Thermoclostridium stercorarium subsp. stercorarium DSM 8532: one gene and its partner. The protein of the gene in region 2 interacts with the protein of the main gene of each other region in a pairwise test. Links are inferred from orthologs where the notes say so. Each region holds a gene or a part of one and is shown on either strand. Other genes may lie near its edges. The genes, in order: recA and dprA.

Region 1 (15,346 bases), 750 kb from region 2 along the record:
GTAGATAAATTTGCTACATGAAGAGGATTTCATCCCTCATGTAGCAGCGGGATGCGGCGCCTGTACCGCAAGCCTTCCGGCTTTTCGTCCGGGTGTCAACTCCCCGTTCACCCGGCACTTAACGCACAAACGCCTACTCTGCTAACGAGAGACCCGTTATTAAATTTATTACCTCATTATTTGCGTCAATTATAAAACTTTTATTTTCACTTTTCAATACACAAAATGTATAAATTGTCGCCTAAAAGCAAAAAGTGATTTCCGCAAAAAAACGGAAATCACTTTTAAAACCAGAATGGTTTTATTCTTCCATTGTTTCAAGCATTTCTCTCAGTGTGTTCTTAATAATGTCATTTGAAAATCCTTTATGAGCCAGAAAGAATTTTATTTTCATCTGTATCTCGGGATCGGTGATATCATATTTTCCAAATTTCCTTTTTGCAAGGCGATAGGCAATAAGGGATTCGTCAACTTCGAATTCGGACAGTACTTCCTCTATAATACCGGGCTCAACTCCCTTTCTTTCAAGTTCATAAGCCAATGCCTTTTTAGACTTCGGTTTCAGTTTTAGGCGGTCGGAAATATACTTGCTGGCGAAAATTCTGTCGTTTATGTATCCCATTGATTTTAGCTCCAGTACCGCATTTTCCACCACAGTTTCATCAAAACCAAGCCGTATAAGTTTCGTCCTGATTTCATATTCTGTTTTTTCCCTTACTGCAAGCATTCTCAGTGCGCGCTGCTTTGCAAGCCTGACATTAATCTCTTCCCGGATCTTTTTTACTTCTTCAGGAGTTATTTCCTGTTTTTCATACAGATTCAGCCTGAAATATTCTTCTTCCGGAATGGAAAAGGCATAGGAATTATCTATGTAAATCTGTATCATTCCAGGATTGTTTTTATGTTTTATCGCAGCGGTAATTGTCATCTCAACCTCACCCTGTTTTTTGTAGAAATTATACCATATGTAAACAAACCCCCGCAAACTTACAAAACTCCAATAAAAAAAGCTTGTCTTAAAGACAAACTTTTTTGCCTGCGGTCAATAAAAGCTCAGGTAATATCGTTTATTTTACACCTCATCATCATCCGCCGCGTGGGATCCTATGCTCTGTATAAAAGCTTTGTCATACTGAGCGCGGATTTTGGCTTCTATTTCCCTGCAAATTTCAGGATTCTCCTTCAGGAACTTTTTAACGTTTTCACGTCCCTGACCAAGCCGCTGGTCATTATAGGAAAACCAGGCACCGCTTTTCTTGATAATATCCAGTTGGACAGCTATGTCCAAAACATTTCCTTCTTTAGAAATACCTTCACCGTAAATTATGTCAAACTCAGCCTCTTTGAACGGAGGAGCCACCTTGTTTTTGACAATCTTAACCCTCGTCCTGTTTCCTACCGGTTCGCCGCCTTCTTTCAACGTTTCGACTTTTCTGACATCCATGCGTATGGAAGCATAAAACTTCAAGGCTCGTCCTCCAGGCGTAACTTCGGGATTTCCAAACATAACGCCTACCTTTTCACGTAACTGGTTGATGAAAATGGCAACTGTTCTGGACTTGCTTATGACACCCGATAGTTTTCTCAACGCCTGCGACATCAGCCTTGCCTGCAACCCCACATACTGTTCTCCCATTTCACCGTCTATTTCGGCCTTCGGAACAAGCGCCGCAACCGAATCTATAACAATAACGTCTATGGCTCCGCTGCGTACCAATGCCTCCGCGATTTCAAGCGCCTGTTCACCTGTATCGGGTTGTGAAACAATAAGGTTTTCTATATTTACTCCCAGCGCTTTTGCATAAACCGGATCCAGCGCGTGCTCGGCATCTATAAAAGCTGCTTCGCCGCCGGCTTTTTGTGCCTCTGCTATTACATGCAACGCAACGGTGGTTTTACCTGATGACTCAGGACCGAAAATTTCAACAATTCGTCCTCTTGGCAGACCGCCGACCCCCAAAGCGATATCCAGCCCCAATGCGCCGGTTGGTATTACATCAATATTCATATGGGCGGCTTCACCAAGCTTCATTATGGCGCCCTTCCCAAACTGTTTCTCTATCTGGCTGAAAACCATCTCAAGAGCCTTTTTCTTTTCCTCACTTGCCATAATATAACCTCCCATTGGAGGCAAAAGAACTGCTCCCAGCCCTTTCGCCGAACATCTGTTCTTTATTATAATGTATATTTATATAAAAATCAATAGGATTCCATTAGTTATTGTAAAATTTTTCAGAAGTTGATTAACTGCAGAATATATACACTATATAAATAAAAAATGCCCCCACTTTTCCGGGGGACAAATTAACAAGTCAAATTCAAATCATCCTTTTAAACCGGTAGTTGCTATGCCTTCAACAAGATATTTCTGGAAGAATATAAACACCATTATAAGCGGCAAAAGCGATATTGTACCCATTGCCATCATTGCGCCCCAATCAGAAGAACCTGCCGGATCCGAAAACATTCTGAGCGCCAGCGGAACCGTATAAAGTCTCGGTTGATTCAAATACAAAAGTGCTGCAAAGAAGTCATCCCATCTCCAGCAGAATGAAAAAATCGTTGAAGTAATAATCGCAGGTCTCATCAAAGGCAGAATAATCCTGAAAAATATGGAAAAACGGTTGCAACCGTCAATTTTTGCCGACTGATCAAGTTCCGCCGGTATTCCCTGAATAAACTGTATCATCAGAAAGATAAAAAACGGCTGTCCAAGAAACTGTGGAACAATGATAGGAAGATAAGTGTTAACCCATCCCAGCCTGTGGAATAAAACAAATTGCGGAACCATCAAGACTTGATAAGGCAGCATCATTGTAATAAGCATCACAGCAAACCAAAATTTTTTACCTTTAAATTTAATCCTTGCGAGTCCGTAAGCAACCAGTGCCGATGAAGCTACTGCGCCAATGGTGGAAATAATACTCACTATAAGCGAATTTTCGATAAAATGCCCGAAAGTTAACGTACCAAAACCATTCCAGCCATTTACATAGTTCTCAAATCTGAAAGTTTTCGGAATCAAAGAAGCAGTCAGACTAAATATCTCATGATTATTCTTGAAGGATGCAAAAAACATCCAGATTATCGGATATAGCATAAATAGGCCGAATATGCTTACAAAAAAATGGTAAACTGCATTCAAGACGATTGCCCTTTTTTTCACGAACATTATTCCTCCTTAGACTCATAATAAACCCATGATGAAGACGTCTTAAAAGCCAATGCCGTCAAAGCACCGATAATAACCAGCATAAACCAAGCCATAGCCGATCCGTAGCCCATACGATAATATCCAAAGGCCTGCTGATACAGGTACAAGGCATACAGCAGCAAACTGTCAAGAGGCGCTCCCGATCCGTTGGAAATAATAAAAGTCTGTGTAAATGTCATAAATCCTGTTATCGTTTGCATAACAAGATTAAAAAATATAACCGGTGAAAGCATGGGTAACGTAATTTTGAAAAATTTCTGCACGGGTTTTGCACCATCTACATCAGCCGCTTCATAATAAGTTCTTGGTATTTGTTTCAATCCCGCAAGAAAAATCAGCATGGATGATCCGAATTGCCATACTGCCAATAAAATAAGCGTTAATAAAGCCGTATCAGGATTACCTATCCAGTTGGTATCCGAATAGATTCCAAAAAGCCTCAATATGGCATTGACCGCTCCGGTATCGCTGAATATTCTTTTCCACAGTACTGAAACAGCCACACTTCCTCCAAGAAGAGACGGTATATAATAAACGGCCCGGTAAAGTCCGGTTAATTTCGTTGTTTTCGAAAGAATCATGGCTACCAGTAATGCAAAAATCAGTCGCAGCGGCACCGAAACAACTACATAAAGGCATGTAATCCCGAAAGAATGCCAGAATTTCGGATCTTCAATAAACATCTCCTTATAATTTTCCAACCCTATAAACCTGGGTGATGAAAGGAGATCATAACGGGTAAAAGAAAAATAGAAAGATGAAATAATCGGATAAAGCGTAAAAGCGAGAAAGCCGATAACAAACGGCAGGATAAATATATACCCGACCACATTGTCATTGTCAGTTATTTTCCCGAGTTTCCTTTCTTTTTTTGACTGCGCTGTGTTCATATTTCAGTTTACCCCTTTGTTTTTTATGATCACGAAACTATAATTCTTAAACCAACTTTACCTTAAGATAAGTATTTTATCGCCGGCTATTATTCTGTTACAGACATAATAGCCGGCTTACCCTAAACTACCCGATTGAACCTGAGGTATTACTCTCCTTTGGCAAGAATTTCATTTGCTTCTTTCATAAACTGTTCTGCCGCGCTCTTCGGATCAAGCTTTCCAAAGGCAACCTGATCAAACAGGTTTTTCGTAAGAGTCTTAACCTGGCTTGCAGCAGAAGGATCAGGAGGATCTATCGGGCTGGTAATTTTATCAACATTGTTAACTTTATTTATGTATTCAAAAGTTTTTGCCACAGCTTCAGAAACGTCATTCTCAATTCCATCCCTTACCTTTCCGGCCACAGGCACGCCGCGTTCTGCAAGCAGAATCTTGTTGGCCCCCAGATCATTTATAAAGAAACTAACGAATTTTACTGCTTCGTCTTTATTCTGGGAACTTTGAGTTACAGAGAAGAAACACGAAGGTTTATTATACAGTCCCATCTTTTCTGAACTTTCTTTACTCAAGGGCAGACTTATCAATTCAACATCTCTTCCGGCGGCATTAGCTACAGCAACAAACTGGTTACTCCAGCCCGAACCCATGAAGGCCTCACCTTTCGTGAACGGTAAATCTTCTATAGCCGTACCTGTCGGAATCTTATCAGGCGAGATATATACTCCTGATTTCGTCAACTCATATACAAGACTGAAAACAAATTCCGGAATTGAAGAATCTGTAAAACCGAGGGATTTTTTATCTTCACTGTACATTGAATATCCTTTTTGTCTTGCGATATATTCTATCAGGAACTGCGGATCGGTATGGAACAGCGATTCAGCTTGTTTGCCTGTGGCTTCATGAACCTTTGTTAAAATATTCTTATAATCATCCCACGTCCATGACGAATCCGGAGGATTCACACCTGCCGCTTCAAACACCGCAGGATCATAATACAAACTCAGCACATTAGACCCGAGCGGAATACCGTACAGGCCGTCATTAATTCTTCCGCTTGCAAGAATACTTTCACTGATATCAGATACGTCCAGCAATCGGTTTTCGGTATATGGCTTCAGGTCTAAAAGCAGGTTTTTGCTTACATACTGATCTATATAGGCATAGTCCATCTGAATGACATCCGGCAGGCTGTTTGCTGATGCCTGCGTTGCGAGCTTCTGCCAGTAGCCGCTCCAGTCGACATATTCCCCTTGCAGTGTTACATTTGGATTTTTCTCATGATAAAGATCCATAACCTTCAGTGTACCTTCGTTCCTGGTCTGATTTCCCCACCACGCAATTCTAAGTTCTATATTTTTGGTCCCTTCATCTTTTGCCTTTTCATCCGAACCTCCAGGAGCAGTAGTTACCGTTGAACTGCTCTGGTCGCTCTGAACGGAACCGCCGCATCCCGCCAAAGTTAAAACCAGCATAAGCACTGCAAGTATAATCACCGCAGTCTTTTTCATTTTACTCATCTCCTTTGTTTTTTTTGTTTTTATAGCACCAGGTGCGATTATATTTTAGAAAGGATTGATAAATCATTTAATAAAAAAAAACGTCAAATTTGTTTAAAAAATAGTGTTTGTTATAGCTTTTCAGACATTCGAAAACGGAGGGGGGGTAATCGACGATAAGTGGTATTCAGTGCTTTTTTTAATTTTTCGGCCGATTTATATATTCCGTAGGGGTAAGTCCTGTATACTTTTTAAATACATGGCTGAAATATTGTGGATTGTCTCCAAGTCCTACTTTTTCGGCTACTTCGTATACTTTGTCGTTCTGATAAAGATCCAGCAGTTCCTTTGCTTTTTCCATTCTGATTCTCATAACGAACTGGGAAAATTTTTCGCCTGTTTCCCTATTGAAAAGCTTTCCGAGATACCCTTCATTCATGAACAATTTATTTTTCGCGAGCCATTTAAGGCTCAGATTATTATTGTCAATATTTTCATATATTAGTTTTATCATCTTTTTTACAATATGATTATGCCTTCTTATAATACCATTGTAATTTTCCTGACTGAGCCTCTCAGCAGTTTCCGTAATATATTTCTGGATCTGATCAATAGTGTCCATTTTCCCGATTTTCAAAATTCCTTTGGAATTTATTTCCGTCTCAGGATTCCGGTGCTGACGAATTAGCGACAGATAGAGTTCCATACAATATGTTTTCGCCACACTTACATTTATTTTACTACTTCTTAATTTATCAAAGAATTTGCCTATTTCGTCCTTTACTTCTTCTGTATTTCCGCTTTTTACCGCTATATTAATTTTATCATAATTGAAAATGAGGTCTTTAAGTTCGTAATTACAACCTTTTTCTGTATCTTCCCTGATATCATTCTTTGTTATAATTATTCCTTCACCTAAATAAAATGTGTACTTCAAGCATTCGAGCGCATCCTTATATGCATACGGGATATCTTCAAAGTTCACAGCATCACTGTATGAAACGGTTATTTCCCTTCTGTCATAGTAGCAGTAAAAAATTTTTACGGTATTAATAAATTCAATTATCTTTTCAATACTGACATCATTAACCAGAACCAGCACCCGTTCATCAATTATCGTGCTAAAATATACCATTTCATTTCCGCCATGCTCGTTGATGGTATTACTTAAAGCCAGAACTTCAGCAAATGAGTAATTCCCCTCCAGCTGAAACAGTATTAGCCTCATCTTTTTCCTATCAATTTTAAGCAGATCGCAGTAATAATCCATTTCTTCTGTGGTGTATGGCCTGTCCATAATAAAGTCACGCAAAAACTGTTCTTTTACAAGTGGCAGAACTTTTTCAAGCTTTTCCTGATTCCGTCTTAAGAACTCGTTGTATCTCTTTTTTTTCTCCAGTTCACTGTGAACATCACTCAGTGCTTCCATAATTTGGTTTTCATTACACGGTTTAAGCAGATAATGCCGTACTCCGTATTTCATCGCCTCATTTGCATAATCAAATTCTCCGTACCCTGACAATACGACAAAAATTGTTTCCGGATAATCCTTTTTCACTTCCGCCATCAATTCAAGTCCGTTAAGTGCAGGCATTTTTATATCTGTAATAACCACTTCCGGCTTATATGTCTTTATCATATGCAATGCCTCAATTCCGCTTTCAGCCGCTCCAATCAGCTCGAACCCACAATTTTTCCAATTAATTAACGACGCTATTCCCTCCCTGATAATCCGTTCGTCGTCAACCAGCAGCACCTTGTACATCCACGTCCCCCCTTGTATACGGAATAGTAACTCGAACTTTCGTACCCCTTCCAACTTCACTGGAAATGTGAACCCCGTACCGGTTGCCAAAAAGAAGTTTTATCCTGTCATCAATATTTTTCAGCCCAATTCCAAATCCGTTCGGCTTTATTTGTCCCTCATTCATTTTTTTTACTGTCTCCGGATCAATCCCGGGACCGTTGTCTTCAATAGTGATATCCAAAAAATCGGGCATCTGAACAAAAGAAACCCTTATACAGCAAGTTCCCAACATTTTCTCAAGACCATAATTGATCGAATTTTCCACAATGGGTTGCAGTGTCAGTTTAGGTATTTTTAGATCCTTCAGTGTATCAGGAACATACAGTTGGAAGTCCAGTTTCTTATCATAACGGAACTTTTGTATGACGATATAGCTTTCAAGAAGCCTTATTTCTTCTTCCAGCCGTATAACACTTTCCTTGCTAATAGCTCCTCTGAGAAGGGTTCCCAATGCCTCAACCATTCTGGATATATCTTCCTGGTGATTTACTTTTGCCATCCAATTTATAGTTTCCAGCGTATTATACAGAAAATGAGGATTAATTTGAGCCTGTAATGCCCTCAGTTGGGCATCTTTCAATACGATTTGCTTAATATAGTTTTCCTCAATCAGTGCATCAATTTTCCTAATCATAATTTCAAAATCACGATGCAGCTGGCCGATCTCATCATGCCTTTCCGGCTCGGTAAACGCATTATCGGGTATCTTAAAGTTTCCGCTCTCGATCTGCTTTATCTCCTGCGTCAGTATTTCCAATGGTCTTGTCAGATTCCATGCAAGCTTTCTCCCTGCGATAATTGTCAATAAAAAAATAAGAAAATACACAAGCAATACAATTGTTCTCATAAATATCAAACTTTTAAAAATCTTATCATACGGAATAATACTGACATATGTCCAACCGGTATAGTCCGAGACGTTATGCGCCAAAAAAAGTTTCTCGCCGTTTATTTTCTTTATTTCATATCCGGAATCCGATTTAAAAGTCATCATGTCTATTTCATTATCCGATAATTCTTTGGAGGAGAAAATCAAACCTTCTTCTGATATAATTGCAAGTATCGGCTCGTTGTCTTTGGATGAGGATAGATATTCATTTGCTATGTCTCCGATGTCGTACCTTATAATTACCGTTCCCATGTATTCCAAACTAAGTGCATGAATTTTGCGGATAATTCTTGCAATCATAATACAATTTTCATCATCCGGGGGTTTTAATATAACGCTCTTACCCTCAGCCGCAACAGCCTTTTCAATGACAAGATTTTTAACCTTTTCGTCAATTCCGAAAGGGGAAGCTCCGCGGTTATACTGCCGATTCTGCGTATCTACAAAACTAACGCTCTGTATATTGTTGTCCTGAAATGAATATGTCACCAATTGCTCTAAAAGTTTACTTAAGTGTTCACTCCTATTATAATCGGAAGAAGCATGCATCATCATATTTGCATTTTCCTGTATATTGGAATCAGTGGCAATATTATAGGTTAATGTTTCAATCTCCCTTATCTTTTTTTCTATGCTGGTTGTGGACAGATTCAAGACCTGTGCCGCCTGGGAATACACCAGACCGTTATAAATATTAAATGTAACCTGCATGATGAGAATACCTATGGATAAAGCAATGAAAACCTCTACAAACAGAATGATGAATATTTTTTTTCTAATCTTCAGATTCCGGATTATTGACTTAAAATTTTCATAATACTTTTTGAATCTCAAAAAATAGCCCGCTGTATTACAACAGTCATTTTCCTGCTTTATGTCCGGCATTCAGGTGCCCCCCTTATTAAACCCTAACACATTAAAGGGCGGAAGAGACATGGAATAAGACAGCTAATTCTCTTATTCACATATAATCATAAAAAGACTGTTTGTTGTTTTTTACCCACCATTATTATAGTCGTTCACTCTAAATCATTCAATATTGCTGATAACTGCAATAAGATTATAAAAAAACAAAAGGTCTATCTTTTTTCTCAAGTTTTCAAACAATTCTTTTCTTAATATTCTTTATCCTGAATCTCACATTTTTACCCTTCGTTAAGAATTTTGCAGCATGTAAGATCACAGAAGCCAGAATTTTTCTGATCTCATCAATTTTAAGCCAAACAGAGGTTACAATAAAAACCAGAAAGGCAGGAATAATTCTTGCGCATAACGACAGTATTTCCAATATTTTCCTTCCCACTGAAAAACTTTCAGCGGTGGGAAAGGGAATTATAAGCTTGCAAATCCATAACGTAATGCCTGATATTACCGTAACTACCGCAGTTTTTGCAAGGAATGTGATATTCTCCGGAATAAGCTCAATCCCGGTTTTTCTGGAGAACATAATAATCAGAAGAAAAGCGTTAATCATCACCGTAATGACGTAGGCCATGGCAGTTCCTATGGCGCCGTAGTCGGTATAATTCACAAAATATAAATTGGCGCATATATTTACTCCTATTGTCCCCAAACCTACAAGCAAGGGCACGCGGGTATTCTGTATGGAATAAAATGCGCGGTTAAGGATAACAACAACCGACTGGAACAGCAATGCAGGAGCATATGCCAGAAGAGCCAGGCCGTTCATTATCACTTCATAGTTCGACATATATCCCCATTTAAACAATATCTGCATTATTTCCCTGTTGAGAACAATTAAAACCATGGTACTGGGAATGCATAACGCCATTACCGTCCTTAATCCAGTATTTAAAACCCGTTTGTAATTCTCTTTTTCTTCCAGGGCATACTGGGATGACAGCGTGGGTAGCATTGCTACGCCAAGGCTCTGGGCAAAAATGCCGAGCGGCAGTTGCCATGTCCGGTTTGCATTATTCATCATTGTCACACTGTTCTGCGCAAACCGGGTGGAAAAACTTCTTGATATGATGGCGTTAACCTGAACAACCGCCGATGCTGCAAGGGACGGAATGGCGAGCTTTATAAGTCTGATGAAAGTTTCATCCTTCAAATACAGTTTAGGTCTGTAAAGCCTGAAATGTTCCCATATACATAACAGCTGCACTAAAAAATAAATAAATGAACTTATCATTACCCCTACGGTAGTAAGCTCCACGCTTCTTGCCCCAAAAGCAATAATGCTAAGCATGACGCACAAATTATACAAGACAGGGCCAAAGGAAGCCGCGGCAAATCTGTTGTAGGCATTCAGAATCCCGTTGCACTGTCCCGCAAGCATCATAAAAAGGGAGGACGGCAAAAGGATCCTCGTAAGCTTTACAACCAGGTTGAACTTTTCGGTTCCCGGTTCATATCCTATAGCTACAAGGCTTACAAACGCAGGCGTGAAAACATAAAAAATAATACTTAATAAAAAGAATGAAATGATTGTTATGTTCAGAAAGGTTCCTACAGCTTTCCATCCGTCTTTTTCGTTGCCCTTTGAAATGCTGGATGACAGTATCGGAATTATTGCAGCCGCAATAGCACCGCCTACCAGAAGCTCAAAGGTAAGGTCCGGAAGGGAAAACGCTACGAGGAACTCATCCGAATATCCTTTAGGCGACATTATGTTTTTAATCAGTACCGTGCGTAAAAAACCTGTTATCCTGCTGAGAAATGTCGCAAACATAACCAGCGCGGCAGTTCTTGACAGGCGTTTTTCTTCACCAGTTCCCAATCCGCAGTCCTCCTTCTTATCTCTGCTCCATGCCGAGTATCAGCCTTCTGAGCATATCCAGTGCATTCAGGCATGAATCATTTCTGATCCGTTCCCTGTTTCCCGACAGCTGAAGCTTTTTGCATACAATATTATCATTAACGTATGCCGCAATATAAACAAGGCCCACAGGCTTTTCTTCCGTGCCACCTCCCGGTCCTGCAATTCCGGTTATTGCAACGCCTGCCGACGCTCCGGTTTTATTTTTCAGCCCGGTAACCATTTCCACCGCAGTCTCTCGGCTTACCGCACCGTATTTATTGAGCGTATCCCATGAAACCCCTAAATCCTCAGCCTTTGCCCGGTTTGAATATGTGACGTAACCGCGCTCAAAAACCTCGGACGAACCCGGAATATCGGTAATTTTACCCGCCAGGAGGCCTCCCGTGCAGGACTCTGCCGTTGCCAAAACCAGCCTGTTCTCTTTTAGAAGGTTAAATACTACCTTTTCCAACGGTTCTCCGTCCTCAGAATAGACAAAGTCCCCCAGCCTTGATTTAATTTCGCCAACCACAGGGCTCAGCAACGCCGCAGCCTCGTCATGATTCGAACAGCAGGCCGTAACCCTTATTGTAACTTCGCCCTGTGAAGCATATGGAGCTATCGTCGGGTTACTCTGATTTTCAATTAAATCCATCAGCCGGGTTTCAATATCCGATTCCCCTATGCCGAAAATTTTCAGCATTTTTGATACAAGCATTATTCCAGTTTTCTGCCTAAGATAATTGAAAACCGTTTCGTCAAACATCGGCTGCATTTCTTTCGGCGGTCCGGGAAGCATTATAACCATCTTTCCGCCGTCTTCTATTATGCAGCCGGGAGCCGTCCCGTTCGGGTTGGGAATTACAATGGAATTCTCAGGCAAATACGCCTGTTTAATGTTTATCTCCGACATTTTCCTGTTTCTTTTTTCAAAATAATTTTTGATTTTTTCAAGAATATCCTCATGAAGGACAAGGTTTCGGTTTAACGCCCTCGAAATTGTCTCTTTCGTAAGGTCGTCCTTTGTGGGTCCGAGACCTCCTGTGGTAATAACGATATCCGAACGGCTCAGTGCTCTTTTCAGCGTTTCTTCCAGCCTTCCGGCATTATCGCCGACAACGGTATGAAAATATACGTTTATTCCCAGTTCCGCAAGCCTTCTTGATATATACTGGGCATTTGTATTCGCAATCTGACCCATTAAAATCTCGGTTCCCACCGCAAGTATTTCGGCTGTCATAGATAATCACCTTCTATGTGCATTGTTTCATTGCCGTATTAAATCATGCATATTTTCTTTATTTCACTCCAGACTTCGGAATAACCCATTTTCCTGGTTGCTGAAACAGGAATGACCGGAACGCCCGGCGCCAAATCCAAAGTCCGGCGTATTTCGTTAATAAGCCTTTGATGATGTGATCTGGAAACTTTGTCGGCCTTTGTTGCAACAATAATATGGGGTTTTCCCATTGTGATTATCCAACGGTACATGATTTCGTCCAGTTCAGTCGGCAGATGCCTGATATCCACCAGCATTATAATACCACACAGCTGGCTTCGATTGTTCAGATAAGTTTCAACAATTTTTTCCCACCTTTTCCTTTCACTTTCCGAAACCTTTGCATAACCGTAGCCCGGAAGATCAACCAAAATCAGCTTGTTTTCAACATTAAAAAAATTAATCACCCTTGTTTTTCCGGGAGTATTCCCCACTTTTGCAAGGGATTTCGATTTTGTAAGAAAGTTGATCAGTGAAGACTTTCCCACGTTTGATCTTCCAACCATGGCTATTTCGGGAAGGTTTCCGTTCGGATATCCTTCGGGACTCACCGCAGTAGCGATATGTTCAGCATTTTTAACGTTCATACCCTGATGTCACCCCAAATCCTTTCCTATCCTGCATTCTGCTTTTTTCTCAAATCCATACCCTTTTTTATCATTTCCCTTGCAAGTTTGGCGGTATTTGCACTTTCGTCACCGCTTAAAAGCCTTGCCACTTCTTTTTCCCTGCCTGCGCCGTCCAGCTTTTCCACCCTCGCAACGGTTCTTTCACCTATCGTTTCCTTGCTTATTCTGTAATGAGCCTTGGCAAGGCTTGCAATCTGCGCATGGTGCGTTATACATATCACCTGGTGTTTTGCCGAAATTTCAAGCAGCTTTTCACCTACTTTCAGAGCCGCTTTTCCGCTTACACCTGTATCAATTTCGTCAAATATCAGTACGCCGGTTTCATCAACGTCGGCGAGAATGGTTTTAATGGCAAGCATTATTCGCGCCATTTCGCCGCCCGAAGCAATTTTGCTCAATGGTTTTAACCCTTCCCCGGGGTTTGGAGAGATAAGAAATTCTATTGCGTCAAGTCCGTTTTCGGTATAATTCCGTGAATCGTCAAATCTTACTTCTACCAAAAACTCGGCTTTTGGCATTTCTAAATCCTTAAGCTGTTCGGTAATTTTGACTTTTAGTTCTTCTGCAGCCTTAACCCTCATATTATGTATATTTTGAGCTTTTTTATACAAAAGATCATCCAGCTCGTTTTTTTGCCTGCGCAGTTCGGCAAGCCGGCCTTCCACGTCAGATACCTCTTCCAGCTTTTTCTTCGCGTCTTCCATGTACAGGATAATCTCTTCCACGGTGTTTCCGTATTTTCTTTTCAGATTTTCAATAAGCGCAAGCCTTTCCTCCACTTCCTGCTGCAGCGCAGGATCGTAATTTATTTCCTCCCTCTTATTCCTTATTTTTCTCGCTATTTCCTCAAGCCTGTCAGAAATTTCCACAAGGGTTTCGGATATTGTTCCGAAATCGGGATCAAGATCGGCAATATTGTTCAGTGCCGCCTGAGCTTTCTGAACCTGCTCAATGGCGCCGGGCACCAGCTCGTCTTCACCGGCAAGACACGTGTAAGCACTGTTAAAAGCTTCAATTATTTCCTCAGCATTTGCAAGTAGCTTGCTCTGCTGCAAAAGCTCAATATCTTCCCCTTTTTTCAAATTCGCAGCCTCTATCTCGTTAACCTGATACCTGTAAAGGTCCTCCAGGCGTGCCCGTTCCTTTTCCTTTTCCGTAAGCTCGCTAATTTTTTTCTCAATTTCCCGGTATTTTTCAAGAAGCTCCCGGTATTCCTCCCTTTCCTTAAGAAGCCCGCCGCCTGAAAACTTGTCCAGGTAATCAATCTGCGCCTGATTCCTTAAAAGCGACTGGTTGTCATTCTGCCCGTGAATGTCTATTAAATACTCCCCTATCTCCTTAAGCTGTGCCACCGTTACCAGACTGCCGTTAACCCTGCAGATGTTTTTGCCTGAAGTAGTAAACTGGCGGGAAACAATCAGCATACCGTCTTCCCCGCCGTCTATTCCCATATTGTTTAACACCCCACAAAGCCTTTCGGGGACCTGGAAAACCGCTTCGACCTTCGCTTTTTCTTCACCGGTGCGAATAATGTCCCTCGATACCCTACCTCCCAAAAGGATGTTAACTGCATCTATCAGTATCGATTTTCCCGCCCCCGTTTCGCCGGTCAGTATATTAAGCCCGTCCTCCAGCTCCATCGTAAGCTTTTCTATAATTGCTACATTTTCAACCGAAAGCTGGACAAGCATCAGTTAATCCCCCTTTTTTAAAAGAGAGGTAAACCTTTCCTGCATCTCCTCGGCTATTCTTTCAGCACGGGTCACTACCATAATCGTATCATCTCCGGCAATTGTACCGACAATCTCGGGCCAGCCCAGAGAATCAATTGCGGAAGCCACCGCCTGGGCCATTCCGGGTAAGGTCTTAACAACAAGGATATTATTGGCATAATCGCTGGAAACATACCCTTCCCGAAGTATTGTCAAAAGCCTGTCGCTGATTACGCTTGAGTCATTGCTCATTGCCTTGTACCTGGCCTTCCCGTCGGGACTTGTAACCTTTACGAGCCGCAATTCCTTGATATCCCTCGATACCGTTGCCTGGGTAACGTCCATACCGTATTCCTTCAGTTTTGCCACAAGTTCATCCTGGGTTTCAATATCATAATTTTCAATTATTTCAAGAATCTTAGCGTGCCTGTTGTATTTCATAGGCTTCTCCTTTCATCTTTACTGAAATAACCTGGATTTTACAAATTGGCAAATTTTATATCCATAAACTGTTTCATTCAGTGGATTGGCTTTAAAACCGGATCATGAATCTTGGCTCGTAAAACATCAAAGAAATTAATATCCTTAAAAGAAACAAATTTAATATCTTTCGGGGCCCTGGTAACGACAATTTCATCCCCCGCCGCCACTCTGAATCCC
Region 2 (15,391 bases):
CACCGGAAGAACACATAAAAGATATCCAAAATGTTATAAATTATGCCCATTCCAAAGGATTACGGGTAAACGTGTACCTTGAAGTGTGGTCCGAAGGAATAGTACAGTCGCCGGAGTACGTATTTCAGCTTATCGATTCCTTAAAGGATTATGAGATTGAAAGATTTATGCTTCCCGATACTCTGGGAATACTGCACCCTGAGCAGACTTATCAGCTGGTTAAGCTTATGGTTGACAGATATCCTGATTTAAGGTTTGATTTTCATGCCCATAACGATTATGATCTTGCGGTTGCAAATACTTTTATGGCTGTTAAAGCAGGGGCTGTTGGAGTTCACACCACAGTGAACGGTTTGGGAGAAAGAACGGGGAATGCTCCTTTGTCAAGTGTTGTAGGTGTACTTAATGATTTCTGTGAAGGAATTGAATTAAATGTTGATGAGAAAAAGCTTGGAAAAATCAGTAAAATTGTCGAAGCCTTTTCGGGTATAAGGATACCTGCAAACAAGCCGATAGTAGGAGAAAACTGTTTTACGCAGACAAGCGGTGTCCATGCCGATGGTGATAACAAAGCCAATCTTTACTGTAATAATTTAATTCCCGAACGTTTCGGAAGACAGAGGAAATATGCTCTGGGCAAGTCTTCAGGCAAGGCAAGCATTCAGAAAAACCTGGAGGAACTGGGTATTGAACTTGACAGTGAAGCCATACGTAAAATAACAGACAGGATTGTTGAACTGGGAGATAAAAAAGAGAATATAACCACCGATGATCTGCCGTACATTATCTCGGACGTTTTGAGAAACAAGCACAACGATGAAAAGATTAAACTGCTGAATTACTACATATGCCACGCAAGAAATCTGAAGCCTGTTTCCACTGTGAGCCTGCAAATAAACGGAGAGGTTTATGAAGAGACTTCAACCGGCGACGGACAGTACGATGCTTTTGTAAAGGCGGTCACAAAGATATATGAAAAGATTAACAAACCCATGCCTCAGTTGGTGGACTATATTGTAACAATACCTCCCGGCGGAAAAACCAATGCGCTGGTGGAAACGTCCATAACATGGTACCTTGGGCGTGAATTCAAAACACGGGGCCTTGATTCCGACCAGACTGCGTCTGCAATCAAAGCCACAATGAAAGCGCTGAACATAATTGAAGAAATGAATTTCGGCACCAATTCCAACTCAGATTAGCAAGAATCAGATTAAAAAGCAAAAGGCTTTCGGTTTATCCGGAAGCCTTTAATTTTTGTACGAGACAAGAAGATTAACCCCGTGTTCTTTTATTTTGCCGTAAGTTATTGCACACAACAAAAAAGGATTAGGCCATAACCCTAATCCTTTTTGATGGTCACTACTGGAATCGAACCAGTGACCCCCACGATGTCAACGTGGTACTCTAACCAGCTGAGCTAAGTGACCGTATTTTTTTCCTTCTTCAAAATCCGTTTAAGAATTTTATTTCAACTGCTTTCTCTGTCCCGCGTCATTAATTATACACGGAAATATTTAAATTATCAATAGTTTTATAATTATTTTATCAGTCAACACAATCATTCCTCTCATAAAAACCCGTTTGAAAAGGTAATTTCCCTTCCTCTGAAAGTTTGAAAAAATACCTATACGCTTGGTTAAATCCAGTATAACATTTGTATTCAGTGCTAAAACTAATTCAAGACTTACTTTCAGGGAGGGTGTTTTTTGAAAGGTATAACTTCCTATCTGAAATCAATTTTTCTGTTTAAGCCCGAAAAGGAAAAAAATCCTTTCGTCCTTGATGATTTTGAAAATCAGCCGCTGGACACCGAAAACAGTGATGACGGTGTAGCGGCCGGAGACAGCGAAGATGACGGCAAGGGCAAACAGGAAGGGGAACAGAAAAAATCCGATAGGAAAAAAAGAATAACGAAACCCGTTTCATTATCCGCCAGGAATAGTGCGGATGACAGGGAAAAGAAAAAAGATAAAAAGGACGACACTATAAGCAGTTCATTAAGTACATGTCTTGAAGTTATAAAAGAAAGGTACAGCGCCGATATAAACGGAGACTTTAAAATACGTGAGTTTAAAGTGCGTGTAAAAGACAAGGTATATCCGGCCTTCGTCTGCTTTTTTGACGGTCTTGTTGACAATTCGCTGGTCAACAACAATATTCTCGTTCCGCTGATGACTTTGTCGGTAATGCCCATGGACACCGAAGACAGGCCGGTTAAAGACATTATTCATGACCATTTGATTCCGCAGAACCAGATTAAAGTGTGTGAAACATACCAGGAAGTTATTGACGAAATTAATTTCGGTGGTGCAGGGATATTCATTGACGGACTTGATGTGGCCTTTGGCGCGGATGTTAAGGGATGGGAACACAGAAATGTTGAAAAGCCAACGTCGGAACTGAACATACGCGGACCGAGGGAATCTTTCATAGAATCCCACAGGGCCAATTCGGCCCTCCTCAGGAAAATACTTAAAGATGAAAACCTGATTGTAGAAGACGTTTTGGTGGGTGAAAGAAGCAAAACACCGTGCAGTATTGTCTATATAAAAAATCTGGCAAACAGCAGGCTTGTGGATGAGGTACGAAAAAGGCTCAAAAGCATAAAAATCGCATATTTGCGCGATGCAGGGGAACTGGAACAGTTTCTTGAAGATGATACTTATCTTCCGGCACCGCAAATGCTTTTAACCGAACGACCAGACAGGGTGGCAGCCTATCTGGGCGAAGGACGCGTTGCGATAATTGTGCACGGAAGTCCTTTTGTAATTGTAATTCCGGTAACCTTTTTCAATCTTATTCACTCACCGGAGGATTATTATTTAAGGTATCCTTATTCCACTTTACTGAGACTTATAAGAATTATGGGGATATTGATTACACTCTTTCTTCCGGCGGTATACCTGGCAATAACCAATTTCCATCAGGAAATGCTCCCTACTGATTTGCTGCTCGCTATTGCGTCATCACGGGAAAAGGTTCCTTTCCCGACAATTGTAAGCCTTTTTATCATGGAAATAGCCTTCGAGCTTATCCGCGAAGCGGGTATAAGAATACCCGGCCCGATAGGTCCTACACTGAGCATTGTAGGCGGTTTAATTCTTGGTCAGGCTGCTGTTTCGGCGAACCTTGTAAGCCCGTTCCTTATAATAATAGTAGCCGTTACGGGAATCGGATCATTTGCCATTCCTGATTTTTCCCTGGGATATTCATTCCGTGCGATGCGTTTTATATATATCCTCCTTGCAGGTTTTGCCGGCCTTTTGGGAATAAGCCTTGGCGTTTTCATACATTTTCTGCTGCTGATAAACGCAAAATCTTTTGGTGTTCCGTTCCTTGCCCCGTTTGCACCGAAAACAACAGGCAGAAGAACCAATACCATATTCAGGGCGCCGCTTTGGAAAGAAGAAGACAGGCCGGACTTTATTAACCCGAAAGATGTCAAGCAGCAGCCTTTTATAAGTAGAAAGTGGGTAAAGTCGGAGAAGGGGGTGGAAGTGGATGGAGAAGAGGACAACGATCGGTAATTTTGAGGCAGCATGTGTTATACTCAATTTGCTTTCTACCAAAATTATACTTGACTTTCCGAGAACTGCGTCGGAGGACGCAGGAAGTGCGGCATGGCTTATGATTTTTCTGGATTCCGTGGCAGTATACCTGATTTATTTGCTAATAACCCGGTTGTATGAAAAATTTACAGGGAAAGACCTTCTGGACATAAGCGAAAAGGCTTTGGGTGAGCCGGGAAGGATTATTTTTGGCATTATTTATCTCGCCCAGTTCATGTATGTAACATCGCTTGTTCTCAGACAGTTTGCCGAAGATATAAAAGTCATCAGCCTTACAACCACACCCGTCAGTATTGTTCTGCTGATATTTGCCGTAGGAATGGTGGTTGGAGCCTATTTTGGCATTGAAGCGATAGGGAGGCTGCATGTTTTGGCTATACCGCTTTTGGCGCTGGCGTTTATATTGATACTTTTATTCAATATTCCCAGGTATGACGTGACCAGGCTTTCGCCATGGCTGGGGCTGGGAATTAAAGCAATAGCCCTGAAGGGTATAATAAACCTGTCCTACTTTTCCGAAGTGGTTGCCATATTTTTTTTAATGCCGTTTCTGAAAAAGAAAGAAAGGTACGGGGAAGTAGGGCGGTACGGAATATTTTTTGCCGGGCTTTTTCTTGTGCTGTCCACACTGTGCTATCTTATGGTATACCAGTATCCCACTTCCACAGAGTTTTTTCTTCCCGTATACCAGATGGCGAGATCAATTAAGATAGGAAGGTTTTTCACCCGCATAGAAGCCGCGTTTATATTGATATGGGCGTCATGTGCGTTTCTGTATTTAAGTTCATGCCTGTATTTTATTACTTATATTTTTCAGAGGGCTTTTAATCTTAAATACAGAAAACCGCTTATAGTGCCCTTCATGATTCTTGTTTTCACTTTAAGTCTTGTACCCGAAAATTTATATTCCACGCTTCAGGCGGAAATGGAAATTTACCGCAGCTTCTCATGGGTAATTTCCCTTATTTTTCCGGTTATATTGCTTGCCGTAGCATCATTGAGGGACTGGTTAATGAGAAGAAAAGAGGTCGGGAAAAATGATATGGAGAATTAAGAAATTGTTAATTCTGTGTATGATCATTCCAATGATTTTCATAAGCGGCTGCTTTGATGCCTCCGAGCCGGATGATTTGGCCTACGTCGTGGCAATGGGGCTGGATAAGGGGCCTGAAGATAATCTGATAATTACCCTTTTGCTTGCTGTGCCTATAGCGGTGGGTGTCGGCCCCGAACCGGGAGAAATTGAAAAATCCACTAATATTGTAACAGTCGCGGCGCCTACAATACTTGGAGGAATTAACGTTATAAATTCACTTATAAGCAAACGCGTCAATTTCGCCCACGCTAAGCTGATTGTAATATCAAAGGACTTGGCTGAACAGGGGATAGAAAAGATCATAAACACATTTATCCGTTTCAGGGAATTCAGACCCGATACCTATTTGGGTATAACTAAGGGCAGTGCCGAGGAATTCCTTAAATCAAGCAAGCCGCTTCTTGAATTTAATCCCTCCAAGCATTTTGAACTGATTATGGAATCCTTTGCCTACACAGGTTTTTCAAACGGATGCACAATTGAGGAATTTTATTCCAAAATGGAGAGCACGTATGAGGAGGCTGTGGCGCTTTTACTTGACGTTTCCCGGATTCAGGAAACGAAAGATTTGGCTGAAATGATTTCAAGCAGAAACCGGAATGGGATTCTGGAAGGGGATTACACTGTCGGAGAGATACCTGTCGTATATGAAAATAAGGTCCGGCAGATGGGGTCCGCTGTTTTCAGAGGGGATAAAATGGTGGGGGAGCTGACCGGCCTGGAAACATTCTATTATCTTGTGGTATCGGGCAAACTTGGAGAAATGTATTTTACACTGCCTGATTTCAATGAAAGTACTGATATAGCGGAAAACAGGGATTATATCACTTTAAGGCTTGGCCAGGCAAGAAAGCCTGAAATCAGTGTAAAAATTAAAGAGAACATACCGGTGGTGGATATAAAAGTTTCGCTGGAAGGGGATATATTGGCGATAACCGGAAGAAACGACTATTCAACGGGCGAAGGGCTGAAAAAATTGGAAAAATATGCATCAGAATATATTAGGGAAAAAGTTGTTTTATTTCTTGAGAAAACCCGGGATGAACTTAACAGCGACATATGTTTTTTGGGGAAATATTTGAAAAAGACTTTTTTATACTGGGAAGACTGGATAAAATTCAACTGGCCGGAAAAGTATGAAAAAGCGCAGTTTAATGTTAACGTGGAGATTAAAATCAGACGCTCGGGAATAATGGTAAAGCAAATACCGGGAATTATCTGAAAGGGGGAATCGGATGAATACTTTTGCGGTGCTTATTGTCGTAATCATGCTTTTATGGGCGGGAATATACACCGTCAGCTATGGTGTATGGACTTTCAGGGAAAACAAAAAAGGTGGTATATCTCTTTTTATATTAGCCGTTATCTGTGTTGTATTCCCTTTATATCTTCTGTGGCTTAGAAAGTAGTAAGCATGAGGTCTGTTCGGTGTTTGCATCCGAAGCAGGTAAAAGATGATTTTTTAAAAGAAAATTATACCTTCCGTTTAAAAACTCAACTATTTTATTGGCTATTACCTTGTGTCCGTCTCTGTTCGGATGAATTCCGTCTATGCATAGCAGTGTTGTAAAGTCGGGAAACCGAAGAAACGCTTCCCTTATATCTATGCATACCGTTTTTGTCTCGTCCGCAATTTTCTGAATCACTGAGTTATACCGTTCCTGCCACCAGTAAATTTTTGTAACACTGCCCAGCCATTTAAGGATATTCTCTTTGGCAACGGGATTACTCTTGCTGATCCAGTTGAAATATTTGTCTGCATTCAATGGCGGAAGATTCATTAATACAGGAATACTTTTATTTCTCCTCACAAAATCTATTGCATCCCTAAGAACATTTTCAAATGTCTGAAAATCTGTTCGTGGCAAATGTGTGCCGTCAGGATTTCTGGCAATTTCATCCCAGTTGAAATCACAGTCATTCCCGCCGTATTCAATAAGCACTATGTCGGGTTTTTCACTGAAAATACTGTTTTTAAGTTTTTGGATACCCTTGATGAGTGTGCTGCCGAAACGGGAGGCGTTGTAAACCATGGCGTTCAGTTTATCCCGAAGAAGCTCCACATAGTTTTCCTCAAGTATCGTGTATTTATTTTTGGTTTCGTCATATACAATTCCTTTGGATATTGAATCTCCCGAAACAATTATTTTAAATGGGCCTTGTTCCTGTATAATGGACATTTGACGCACCTCTTATATCAGTTTTACATAAAATGCCAATGCATTTTTTATTGATTTTAATATACCCAAGTATAAGTATTCTTACAACACAGTTTTATATTGCGGGAAATATAGAAAAGTTAAAAAATAAATAATTTTTTTCATCATGAATTTTTAGTGAATTTTACGTAATTATTATAAGCTGAAAACAAAAAACTTACGTATTCTTGATACTTGACTTAAACTGTTGAATAATTCCGAGAAAAACAATATAATAGTTGATAAAAGGTTTAACTGATAAAATTTAGCGAATTTGGTTTATTTATATATTTTTATGTAATTCAGTTAAATGTTTTCAAGAGTGTTCCTGCTTTTAAAAATTTTGAAAAACGAAAAGGTTTTGAGTATGCTTAGCAAGGTTAACACATGCGGATTGTTAGGTATTGACGGATACATGGTTTCGGTGGAAACTTACATAAGCAACGGACTGCCGGCATTTGAGATAGTCGGCCTTGGGGACATGGCCGTAAAGGAAGCAAAAGAACGGGTAAGGGCTGCAATAAAGAATTCGGGTTTTGAATTTCCATCCCGCAGGATTACCATTAATCTTGCGCCGGCTGATCTGAAAAAAGAAGGAACGTCGTATGACTTACCGATGGCCGCAGGGATTCTTGCGGCAACCGGAATTATACCTGAACCCTCTCTTTTAAATAGTGTTTTACTGGGCGAACTTTCTCTGGACGGAACGGTAAGGCCGGTTTACGGTGTTCTGCCCAAAACAATAACAGCAAAGGAAAAGGGATTTGAATTTGTATACACCCCTTATGAAAATGCGAAAGAAGCGTCGGTGGTTAAGGGTATAAAAGTAATACCGGTAAAGAAACTTTCCGAACTGGTGCTGCATTTAAAAGGTGAAATTAATTTGCCTGCCGTTGAAAGCCAGAACGACCTGTTACTCTGTGATGACGACGAAAACCAGCCAGACTTTGCCGATGTGAAGGGGCAGGAACATGTCAAAAGGGCGCTGGAAGTTGCAGCAGCAGGCGGGCATAATCTTCTAATGATTGGAAGCCCCGGCTCGGGGAAAACAATGCTTGCCCGAAGAATGCCGTCAATTCTTCCGGATTTGACTTTTGAAGAGGCCGTTGAAATTACCAAAATTTACAGTGTGGCGGGTTTACTGCCTTCCGATTCATCTCTTATTACAAAAAGGCCGTTTAGGGCACCTCATCATACCATAAGCCCTGTTTCGCTTGTTGGGGGAGGGAGAATCCCAAGACCGGGAGAAGTAAGCCTGGCGCATTTGGGAGTACTTTTTCTTGATGAATTGCCCGAGTTTGGGAAGAATACTCTGGAAGTTCTGAGGCAGCCTCTTGAAGACGGGATTGTTCATATTTCAAGGATAAACGCTTCAATTACATATCCATGCAAAACAACGCTGATTGCCGCGGCAAACCCGTGCAGGTGCGGTTTTTACCTTGACGAAACAAGGGAATGCACCTGTACGCCGCAGGAAGTTAAAAGCTATTTGGGAAAACTTTCGGGACCGTTACTGGACAGGATTGACATTCAGGTGGATGTGCCGACTGTGAAATACAGTGATCTGGCTGATGAAACTAAATCCGAGCCTTCAAAGGAGATACGCAAAAGGGTAAATAACGCAAGGGAAATACAGAGAAAACGCTTTGCAAATACAGGCATATACTGTAATGCCCAGATGACTTCGGCGATGGTGAGAAAACACTGCAGGCTGGGCAAGGAAGAATCGGAACTGTTGAGACAAGCCTTTTCGTCTCTGGGGCTTACCGCCCGTTCCCATGACAAAATCCTGAAAGTGGCAAGAACAATAGCCGATTTGGAAGGGGCAGAAAATATCAGAACCGTTCATATTTCAGAAGCCATACAGTACAGGATACTGGACAGAAATCTGTATGTGTAGGAGGCCGGTATGAATCCGGAACTGAAAGAATGGGTGTGGTTTGCAAATCTGAAAGGAATAACCACGAGAAAGAAAGCCGAACTGTTAAAAGTTTTTGAAAGCCCGGCTGAAATTTACGCCGCCGATGCCGTTGAACTTGCAAAGACAGGCTTGTTAAACCGTGATAACATTGAAGCAATATTGTCCGAAGAATACAGAAAAACGGTGGATAGAACCATAGAGGAGATAGACAGGAAACATATAAATGTCGTAACACTTGACAGCGGAGATTACCCCGAAATACTGAAAAATATCTGTGATCCGCCAATATGCCTTTATGTTAAGGGAAAACTGCGTGCAGATGAACTGGCGATTGCCGTTGTTGGTTCAAGAAAAGCATCCGGATACGGAATAAGCCAGGCAAAGAAATTATCCGGTGAACTTGCACAGTGCGGTATCTGCATAATAAGCGGTATGGCGAGGGGAATAGATACGGCGGCGCACACTGGGGCGCTGGCGGCTAACGGCAGGACGGTTGCTGTTTTGGGATGCGGTCTGGATGTGGTTTATCCTCCGGAAAATAAAAAATTAATGGATCAGATCATAGAAACAGGTGCGGTAATTTCCGAATATCCGCCTGGTGTTGAACCTGCACCGCATCATTTTCCTGTAAGAAACAGAATTGTGAGCGGAATGTCTGTTGGAGTGCTGGTGGTTGAAGCAGGTGAGAGAAGCGGTTCGCTGATAACCGCTCAACTGGCCCTTGAACAGGGCAGGGATGTATATGCGTTACCAGGTAATATAGTCAGTGTGAACAGTAGAGGAACGAATAAATTAATACAGGACGGTGCAAAACTTGTGACCTCTGTCCGGGATATACTTGACGAGCTCCGCTGGTATGAACATTTTAAAGTAAAAAACATATTTGATTTGAATTTTGGTAAAAATATGAAACACAATTACGAACTTACTGACGACGAAAGGGATGTTTTAGAGCTTCTCGCGGCTGAAACCCTGGGTATTGACGAAATTCAAAGGAAAATGGCGGTTGATATGCCTCTGCTGTACAGTATTCTCCTGAGCCTTGAAATGAAAGGACTTGTCAGACGCGAACCGGGTGGAAGGTATAGCATTGAAATTTGATTTACTAACATTACAGTAATTCTTTTTTATTTTTGAAACTTTTTTTTATTTATTACGTCAATTATATTTGAAATAAAAAGTCTTGTTGTAAAAATACGGATTCAAAAGAAAATCTTTTTAAGGGGTTGTTGTTCTTGCAGAAGATAAGACGCTTTTGTTTGATACTTGTGGTTTTAATTTGTGTTTTTGAATTAATATGGGCAAATTATACCGGAGTATATGCCAAACCCGCGGTGGACGATATTGTTATAGAAGCTGAGGGCGGATTTGGCGGTATTGCGAAATTGGGTGCATGGTCTCCGGTTACTGTCAGGGTTTCCTCAGCTAAAAGAAATATATCGGGGGAAATTGAGGTTGAGGTAAATACCTACCGGCAAAGGAGAGTAATTTTTTCAAAACCGGTTGAGCTTATTGCAGGCATTGAGCAGGAAGTAAGTTTTGAAGTTCCTGTGTTTACGGCAGACAGAGATATTGAGATAAGGCTTACTGAAAAGAACAGGGTGCTTGCAGAGACAACCTGCAGTTTTAAAAGACTTCTTTCGGCGAACGTTATGCAGATTGGGGTTTTGTCCGAGGACGGCGATGCCTTTAACTGGCTGAACGGGGACACTGTTCCGGTTGCTGTGGATAATGGCGTAATGGAGAAAATAAACCCGCCAATGCCGGCAGGAGTAACGTCAGTTTCGTCGTTGCCATTGACGCAGGATGACTATTACCAGAAACATGAAGCGGTGGTAGTTTCCCTTGATTACGGTTCTTTTCCGGACAGCAGTAAGATAATGAATGGTTTTAATATTTTTATAATAAGCAAATATGACACTTCCCTTTTAAATGATTTGCAAATTTCAGCCCTTGAAAAATGGGTTGAGGCAGGCGGGCTTTTAGTAATTGGTACGGGGATTTCATGGCAAAAGGTATACAACGGCCTTCCTGAAAGCCTTAAGCCCTTTTCAGTGACAGGAATTGAAGACGTTCAGACCTCTGATATTATTGAAAGGTTTACGGGAAGGGATGCAGACGGAATAGACCTTAAACTGGCAAAGGGAAAACTTATTTCTGAAAACAGTAAAACAGAGGTTAAGGATCCTTATGTGATCTTGGGAGATGATAATAATCCCGTTGCCGTAAAATACACGAAGGGAAAGGGAACAGTTGTTGTTCTGACCTTTGATCCCACTGTTGAGCCTTTCGCATCATGGCATTACAAGACCACATTAATGGAAAATATTTTCAAGTATACAGGAGCGGGTTTTACGTCGGTATACGGTAATGGCTATACCGGTAATTATACAAGTCAGAGCTTTAATATGCGGGAACTCACGGCCAATGTTCCGTTTGATAAAGTGCCTCCCTTCAAATTGATGTTCATAATACTGGGGGTATATGTTATCGTCGTAGGTCCTGTCCTGTATATCATCCTTAAAGTCAAGGACAAAAGGGATTGGGCATGGGGGCTTATTCCGCTGCTGTCGGTTCTGTTTCTTTCATTTATGTACCTGTTCGGTTATAAAACCCGGTATAATACCGCCGTTGTGAATACCGCATCGGTGATTGAAGCAGAGTCCGGTTCAAGTGAAGCCAGTGTGCTGTCTGCAATAGGGGTGTTTAATAACCGGAGGGGCACGCTGACAATTGAGTACAATGAAAACAACGGCATACAGCAGCCTTTTACCGAACAGGATAATGATCTGTATGCAGCAGGAAACGCAAATCAGGTTGTCGCCAAGTTTACAATTGGTGAAAATGTTAAACTGGAACAGTATGATGCTCCGCTTTGGACGCCCAAGGTTCTTTATGCGAAGAAAACCATACCGTTTGACGGGAATATCCTTAATGATATTACGATAAAAGACGGCAGACTCAGAGGACTTATTTCAAATTCCACCCCATACGATTTGCTTGATGCGGTGCTTGTCATAGGAAACAATTTCGTCCGTGTAGGTGACATTGTTGCGGGGGATTCCGTAACTTTGGACATACCTCTTGACGGGGAGAACGTATACAAACAGCCCGAAGAGTATCTCGATGCGATGTATGGGCATACATGGTACAGTACTCCGAAAGAATATCCTGAAAATTTTGCCGAACTTATCCAAAAACGGAATCTTTTTGAGCAATTTGTTTATTATGTATATAATAGCAATGTGGGAAGGCCTGATTTTACGCTGCTGGCAATGAATGAACAGGAATTTGATTATGGCCTGACCGTAAATAACGGAGAGCCGCAGAAATATAATAAAAATCTGTTTATAATTAAATCCTCGTTGAAGTTTGAGCCGGGGCAGGAAGTAGAAATACCTGCGGGAATAATAATTCCCAGTATGTACCAGGAAAATAACATTGCATGGGTTGGAAGCAATAACAGCGTGACTATAAACGGCGTTGGGGATCTGGTATTTGAGTTTGTGCTTCCGGAGAATATAACTGTAAATGAAATGCGCCTTCACACTGAAAAGCAAATACCACTGAGTATTAAATACCGCATGAGTCAGGATTCTACGGCGCGTATACAGGTTCTGACCAATAAATACGAGTTTTACCTGTACAATGTGTTGTCAAAAACATGGGAGGAAATAAAGTCCGATACCGATAATGACAGTATTTTCAGCAAAACAATAACCGTTAATGATATATCACGGTACATCGGTTTGGGTAACGAAGTACGGATGAAAATCAGTGTAACGGAACTGGGCAGGCCACAGGAAGGAGTATATTCATATTATGAAGAGGAGCTCACAATGCCCGAAATATATATAAAGGGGGTATCCCGATGATGGTGGTGGTTGAAAACCTTACGAAAAAATTCAACAGCACGGTTGCAGTGGACAGATTGTGCATGGAAATACCGAGAGGCGAAATTTACGGGTTCGTGGGCGCAAACGGTGCCGGAAAAACCACAACCATGCGTATAATTGCAGGGCTTCTTGCCCCCACATCGGGAAGGGTTTTAATTGACGGCATTGACACTGCAAAGGAACCTTTGAAGGTTAAGGAACGGATAGGCTATATGCCTGACTTTTTCGGCGTATATGATGACCTTAAGGTAACGGAATATATGGCTTTCTATGCCGGTTTGCAGGGAATCTACGGCGCAAAATGCAGGGAACTGACCGATTCGCTGTTGGAGCTTGTCCGTTTGTCCGATAAAAAGGAAGCTTATGTGGATACGCTGTCGAGGGGAATGAAGCAGAGACTGTGCCTTGCCAGGAGCCTTATTCACAACCCTGAATTCCTTATACTTGACGAACCGGCTTCAGGGCTTGATCCACGGGCAAGGGTTGAAATGAAAGAAATACTGAAAGAACTTCGTTCAATGGGCAAAACGGTTTTGATCAGCTCGCACATTCTGCCCGAATTGGCCGAGCTTTGTACATCTATTGGAATAATAGACTCCGGGCGCCTGGTTGCAAGCGGATCGGTGAAAGAAATAACCGAAAAACTGTCACAGGCGGGGGTAATTAAAATCCGGGTGGCGGACAGGGAGGAAGAAGCGGTAAAAATTCTTATGGAAATGCCTGAAGTTAAGGAAATCAGTTCTTTTGCAGATGAATTGGAAATAAAGGTGAACTGTGAAAAAGACGCTTACGCGGGAATTTTAAAGAAACTCGTAATGAATGAAATACCCGTTATTTCATTCCACCCGCAGGAAAGCTCCCTGGAATCGGTTTTCATGAAACTTACCGAAAGGGGTAACGGAGATGAGAATTAATCCTGTTTTGCAGAAAGATATGAAAACAAAACTGCGTGGGTGGAGGGCACCCGTTCTTATAAGCTGCTATATAATTCTGCTGTCTATTATAATGTTACTGTATTTTACCGCCTATGACATGTTTTACCCATATGGCATTGTTAATTACAGCCCGCGGATGGCGGTAAATGCATATAACATCCTGTTGGTATTTCAGTTTGCGTTGCTTTTTGTCACGGTACCTGCAATAACGGCAACGTCCATAAGCGGTGAGCGCGAAAGGCAAACCTTTGATGCTTGTAACCAAAACTCCGCCAAGAAAAATTGTCATTGGCAAAATTGTCATATCCATTGCTTATACAATGCTCCTGTTCATAGCGTCATTGCCTGTCCTGGGTGTGGTATTTTTCTTCGGCGGAATTGGGATTGAGGATATAGCGAAGCTTACCCTGTTTTATGTTTTAACGGCGTTTTTTGTTGCAAGCAGCGGCGTGTTTTTTTCAACTTTATTTAAAAGGAATATCACCGCCATTATATCAACATACCTGTTTTTGGGCACGGTGACCTTCGGCCCGTTTTTCCTGTACCTGCTGCATATGTCGATAAAGTACAGCGCAGGATACAGCTATGCTCCCACTTATACGGAGATTTTGTCAATTCTTTTTCCCTCACCGGTGTTTGGTTATACTTCATTCTATTTCGGCGGCGTCGATTACAGGGGGTTTGATCTGTGGGGACAAGCGGCTGCGTATATAGACGGTTATCTTGCCCAGGAAACGGGAATACTGAGATTTTTTAAACCATGGATTGCAAACGGGCTTTTCAGCATTATAGTGTCGGTTCTTCTTATAATTTTAAGTACGCTGATATTAAATCCGGTTAGGAGAAAAAAATAATTCTGCAAACCCGGGCATGGATTGGTGATTATATGGATGAGAAATTTATCCTGACGGCGTTAAGGCCGCTGAAAATAAAAATATATTTTTACAAAGCCGCAAAAATATTTTTATCGGCTTTTACAATCTCGGGGTTCATATCATTGCTTCTGGTTATTGTTTCCCGTTTTACGGTTATTCCCTTTGTGAGGCATAAAATGCTTGTAATACTGGGAATAAGCTTTTTTGCGGCAGTTTTAACGTCTTTGTTTTTTATGCCTTCTAAAAAACAGGTCATAATGACGGCTGACAGTCTCGGTTTGGAAGAAAGGGTTATCACCGCTTGGTACCTCCTGGATGATGATTCGGAAATAGCCGAGCTTCAAAGACAGGACACGAAAAGGGCGCTTGAAAACGTAAATCCTGCTTCCGCCTATAAAATAAAAATTGACAGGAAACTATATATAACCCCTGTTTGTATTATAGCTGCAGCGTTTTTGCTGACATTCGTTCCCGGAAAGACATTTAATGAGACAAGAGTGAGAGAGGCTTTGACCGAGCGGATGAATGAGGCAAAAAAGGCAATTGAGGATGAAATTGAGGAGCAGAAACAAAAAAACCCGAGTATAAGCGATGAACAGATGAAACAACTGGAGGAAGCCATAGAAAAGCTGGACGAAGAATTCAGCAAAGCAAAGTCTGAGGAGGATGCACTTAAAGCACTGACACAGATGGAGAATCAGCTGGAGAAACTTAAGAAACAGGAACCTCTAAAAGACTTGAATACGCTGGAAAACCTTCTTGGTAATATGCCGCTTACAAAGGATCTCGCGGAAGCGCTGAAAGATAAAGATGAAAAAGCGCTGAAGGAAGCAATTGACAGGCTGAAGCAGGAACTGGAGAATGAAGAGATTGTAAAGGAATTGAGCGAGATATTGGG

Evidence for each region.
Region 1: the proteins of dprA (region 2) and recA interact in binary tests that used the Bacillus subtilis proteins (3 or more experiments, as listed by UniProt). The link is inferred for Thermoclostridium stercorarium subsp. stercorarium DSM 8532 from one-to-one orthologs.

Annotation. Positions count from the first base shown.
Region 1 is NC_020134.1:2,422,356-2,437,701, forward strand. The notes cover bases 92-2,964. They hold recA (recombinase RecA), read right to left. Parts: upstream 2,111-2,964; coding sequence 1,073-2,110; downstream 92-1,072. Other genes in these bases: CST_RS10445 (regulatory protein RecX), read right to left, coding at 302-985; CST_RS10455 (carbohydrate ABC transporter permease), read right to left, coding at 2,324-2,964. Also shown: more of CST_RS10455, read right to left, coding at 2,965-3,172; CST_RS10460 (carbohydrate ABC transporter permease), read right to left, coding at 3,172-4,104; CST_RS10465 (ABC transporter substrate-binding protein), read right to left, coding at 4,254-5,618; CST_RS10470 (response regulator transcription factor), read right to left, coding at 5,806-7,371; CST_RS10475 (sensor histidine kinase), read right to left, coding at 7,349-9,187; murein biosynthesis integral membrane protein MurJ, read right to left, coding at 9,402-11,045; CST_RS10485 (competence/damage-inducible protein A), read right to left, coding at 11,062-12,306; yihA (ribosome biogenesis GTP-binding protein YihA/YsxC), read right to left, coding at 12,345-12,932; DNA repair protein RecN, read right to left, coding at 12,959-14,665; CST_RS10500 (arginine repressor), read right to left, coding at 14,669-15,127; CST_RS10505 (NAD(+)/NADH kinase), read right to left, coding at 15,205-15,346. UniProt on the Bacillus subtilis protein: Multifunctional protein involved in homologous recombination, DNA repair and competence.
Region 2 is NC_020134.1:1,665,012-1,680,402, reverse strand. What follows is about bases 7,914-10,831. They hold dprA (DNA-processing protein DprA), read left to right. Parts: upstream 7,914-8,775; coding sequence 8,776-9,888; downstream 9,889-10,831. Other genes in these bases: CST_RS07270 (hypothetical protein), read left to right, coding at 10,023-10,831; CST_RS07280 (YifB family Mg chelatase-like AAA ATPase), read left to right, coding at 7,914-8,766. In the rest of the region: CST_RS07310 (alpha-isopropylmalate synthase regulatory domain-containing protein), read left to right, coding at 1-1,202; CST_RS07300 (spore germination protein), read left to right, coding at 1,710-3,530; CST_RS07295 (GerAB/ArcD/ProY family transporter), read left to right, coding at 3,505-4,626; CST_RS07290 (Ger(x)C family spore germination protein), read left to right, coding at 4,610-5,890; CST_RS13520 (hypothetical protein), read left to right, coding at 5,904-6,077; CST_RS07285 (SGNH/GDSL hydrolase family protein), read right to left, coding at 6,051-6,848; more of CST_RS07280, read left to right, coding at 7,234-7,913; more of CST_RS07270, read left to right, coding at 10,832-12,662; CST_RS07265 (ABC transporter ATP-binding protein), read left to right, coding at 12,662-13,597; CST_RS07255 (hypothetical protein), read left to right, coding at 13,846-14,472; CST_RS07250 (reticulon family protein), read left to right, coding at 14,505-15,391. UniProt on the Bacillus subtilis protein: Protein that helps load RecA onto ssDNA during transformation. Binds cooperatively to circular ssDNA, is able to bridge different segments of DNA. Favors the loading of RecA onto SsbA- or SsbB-coated ssDNA and formation of RecA-DNA filaments.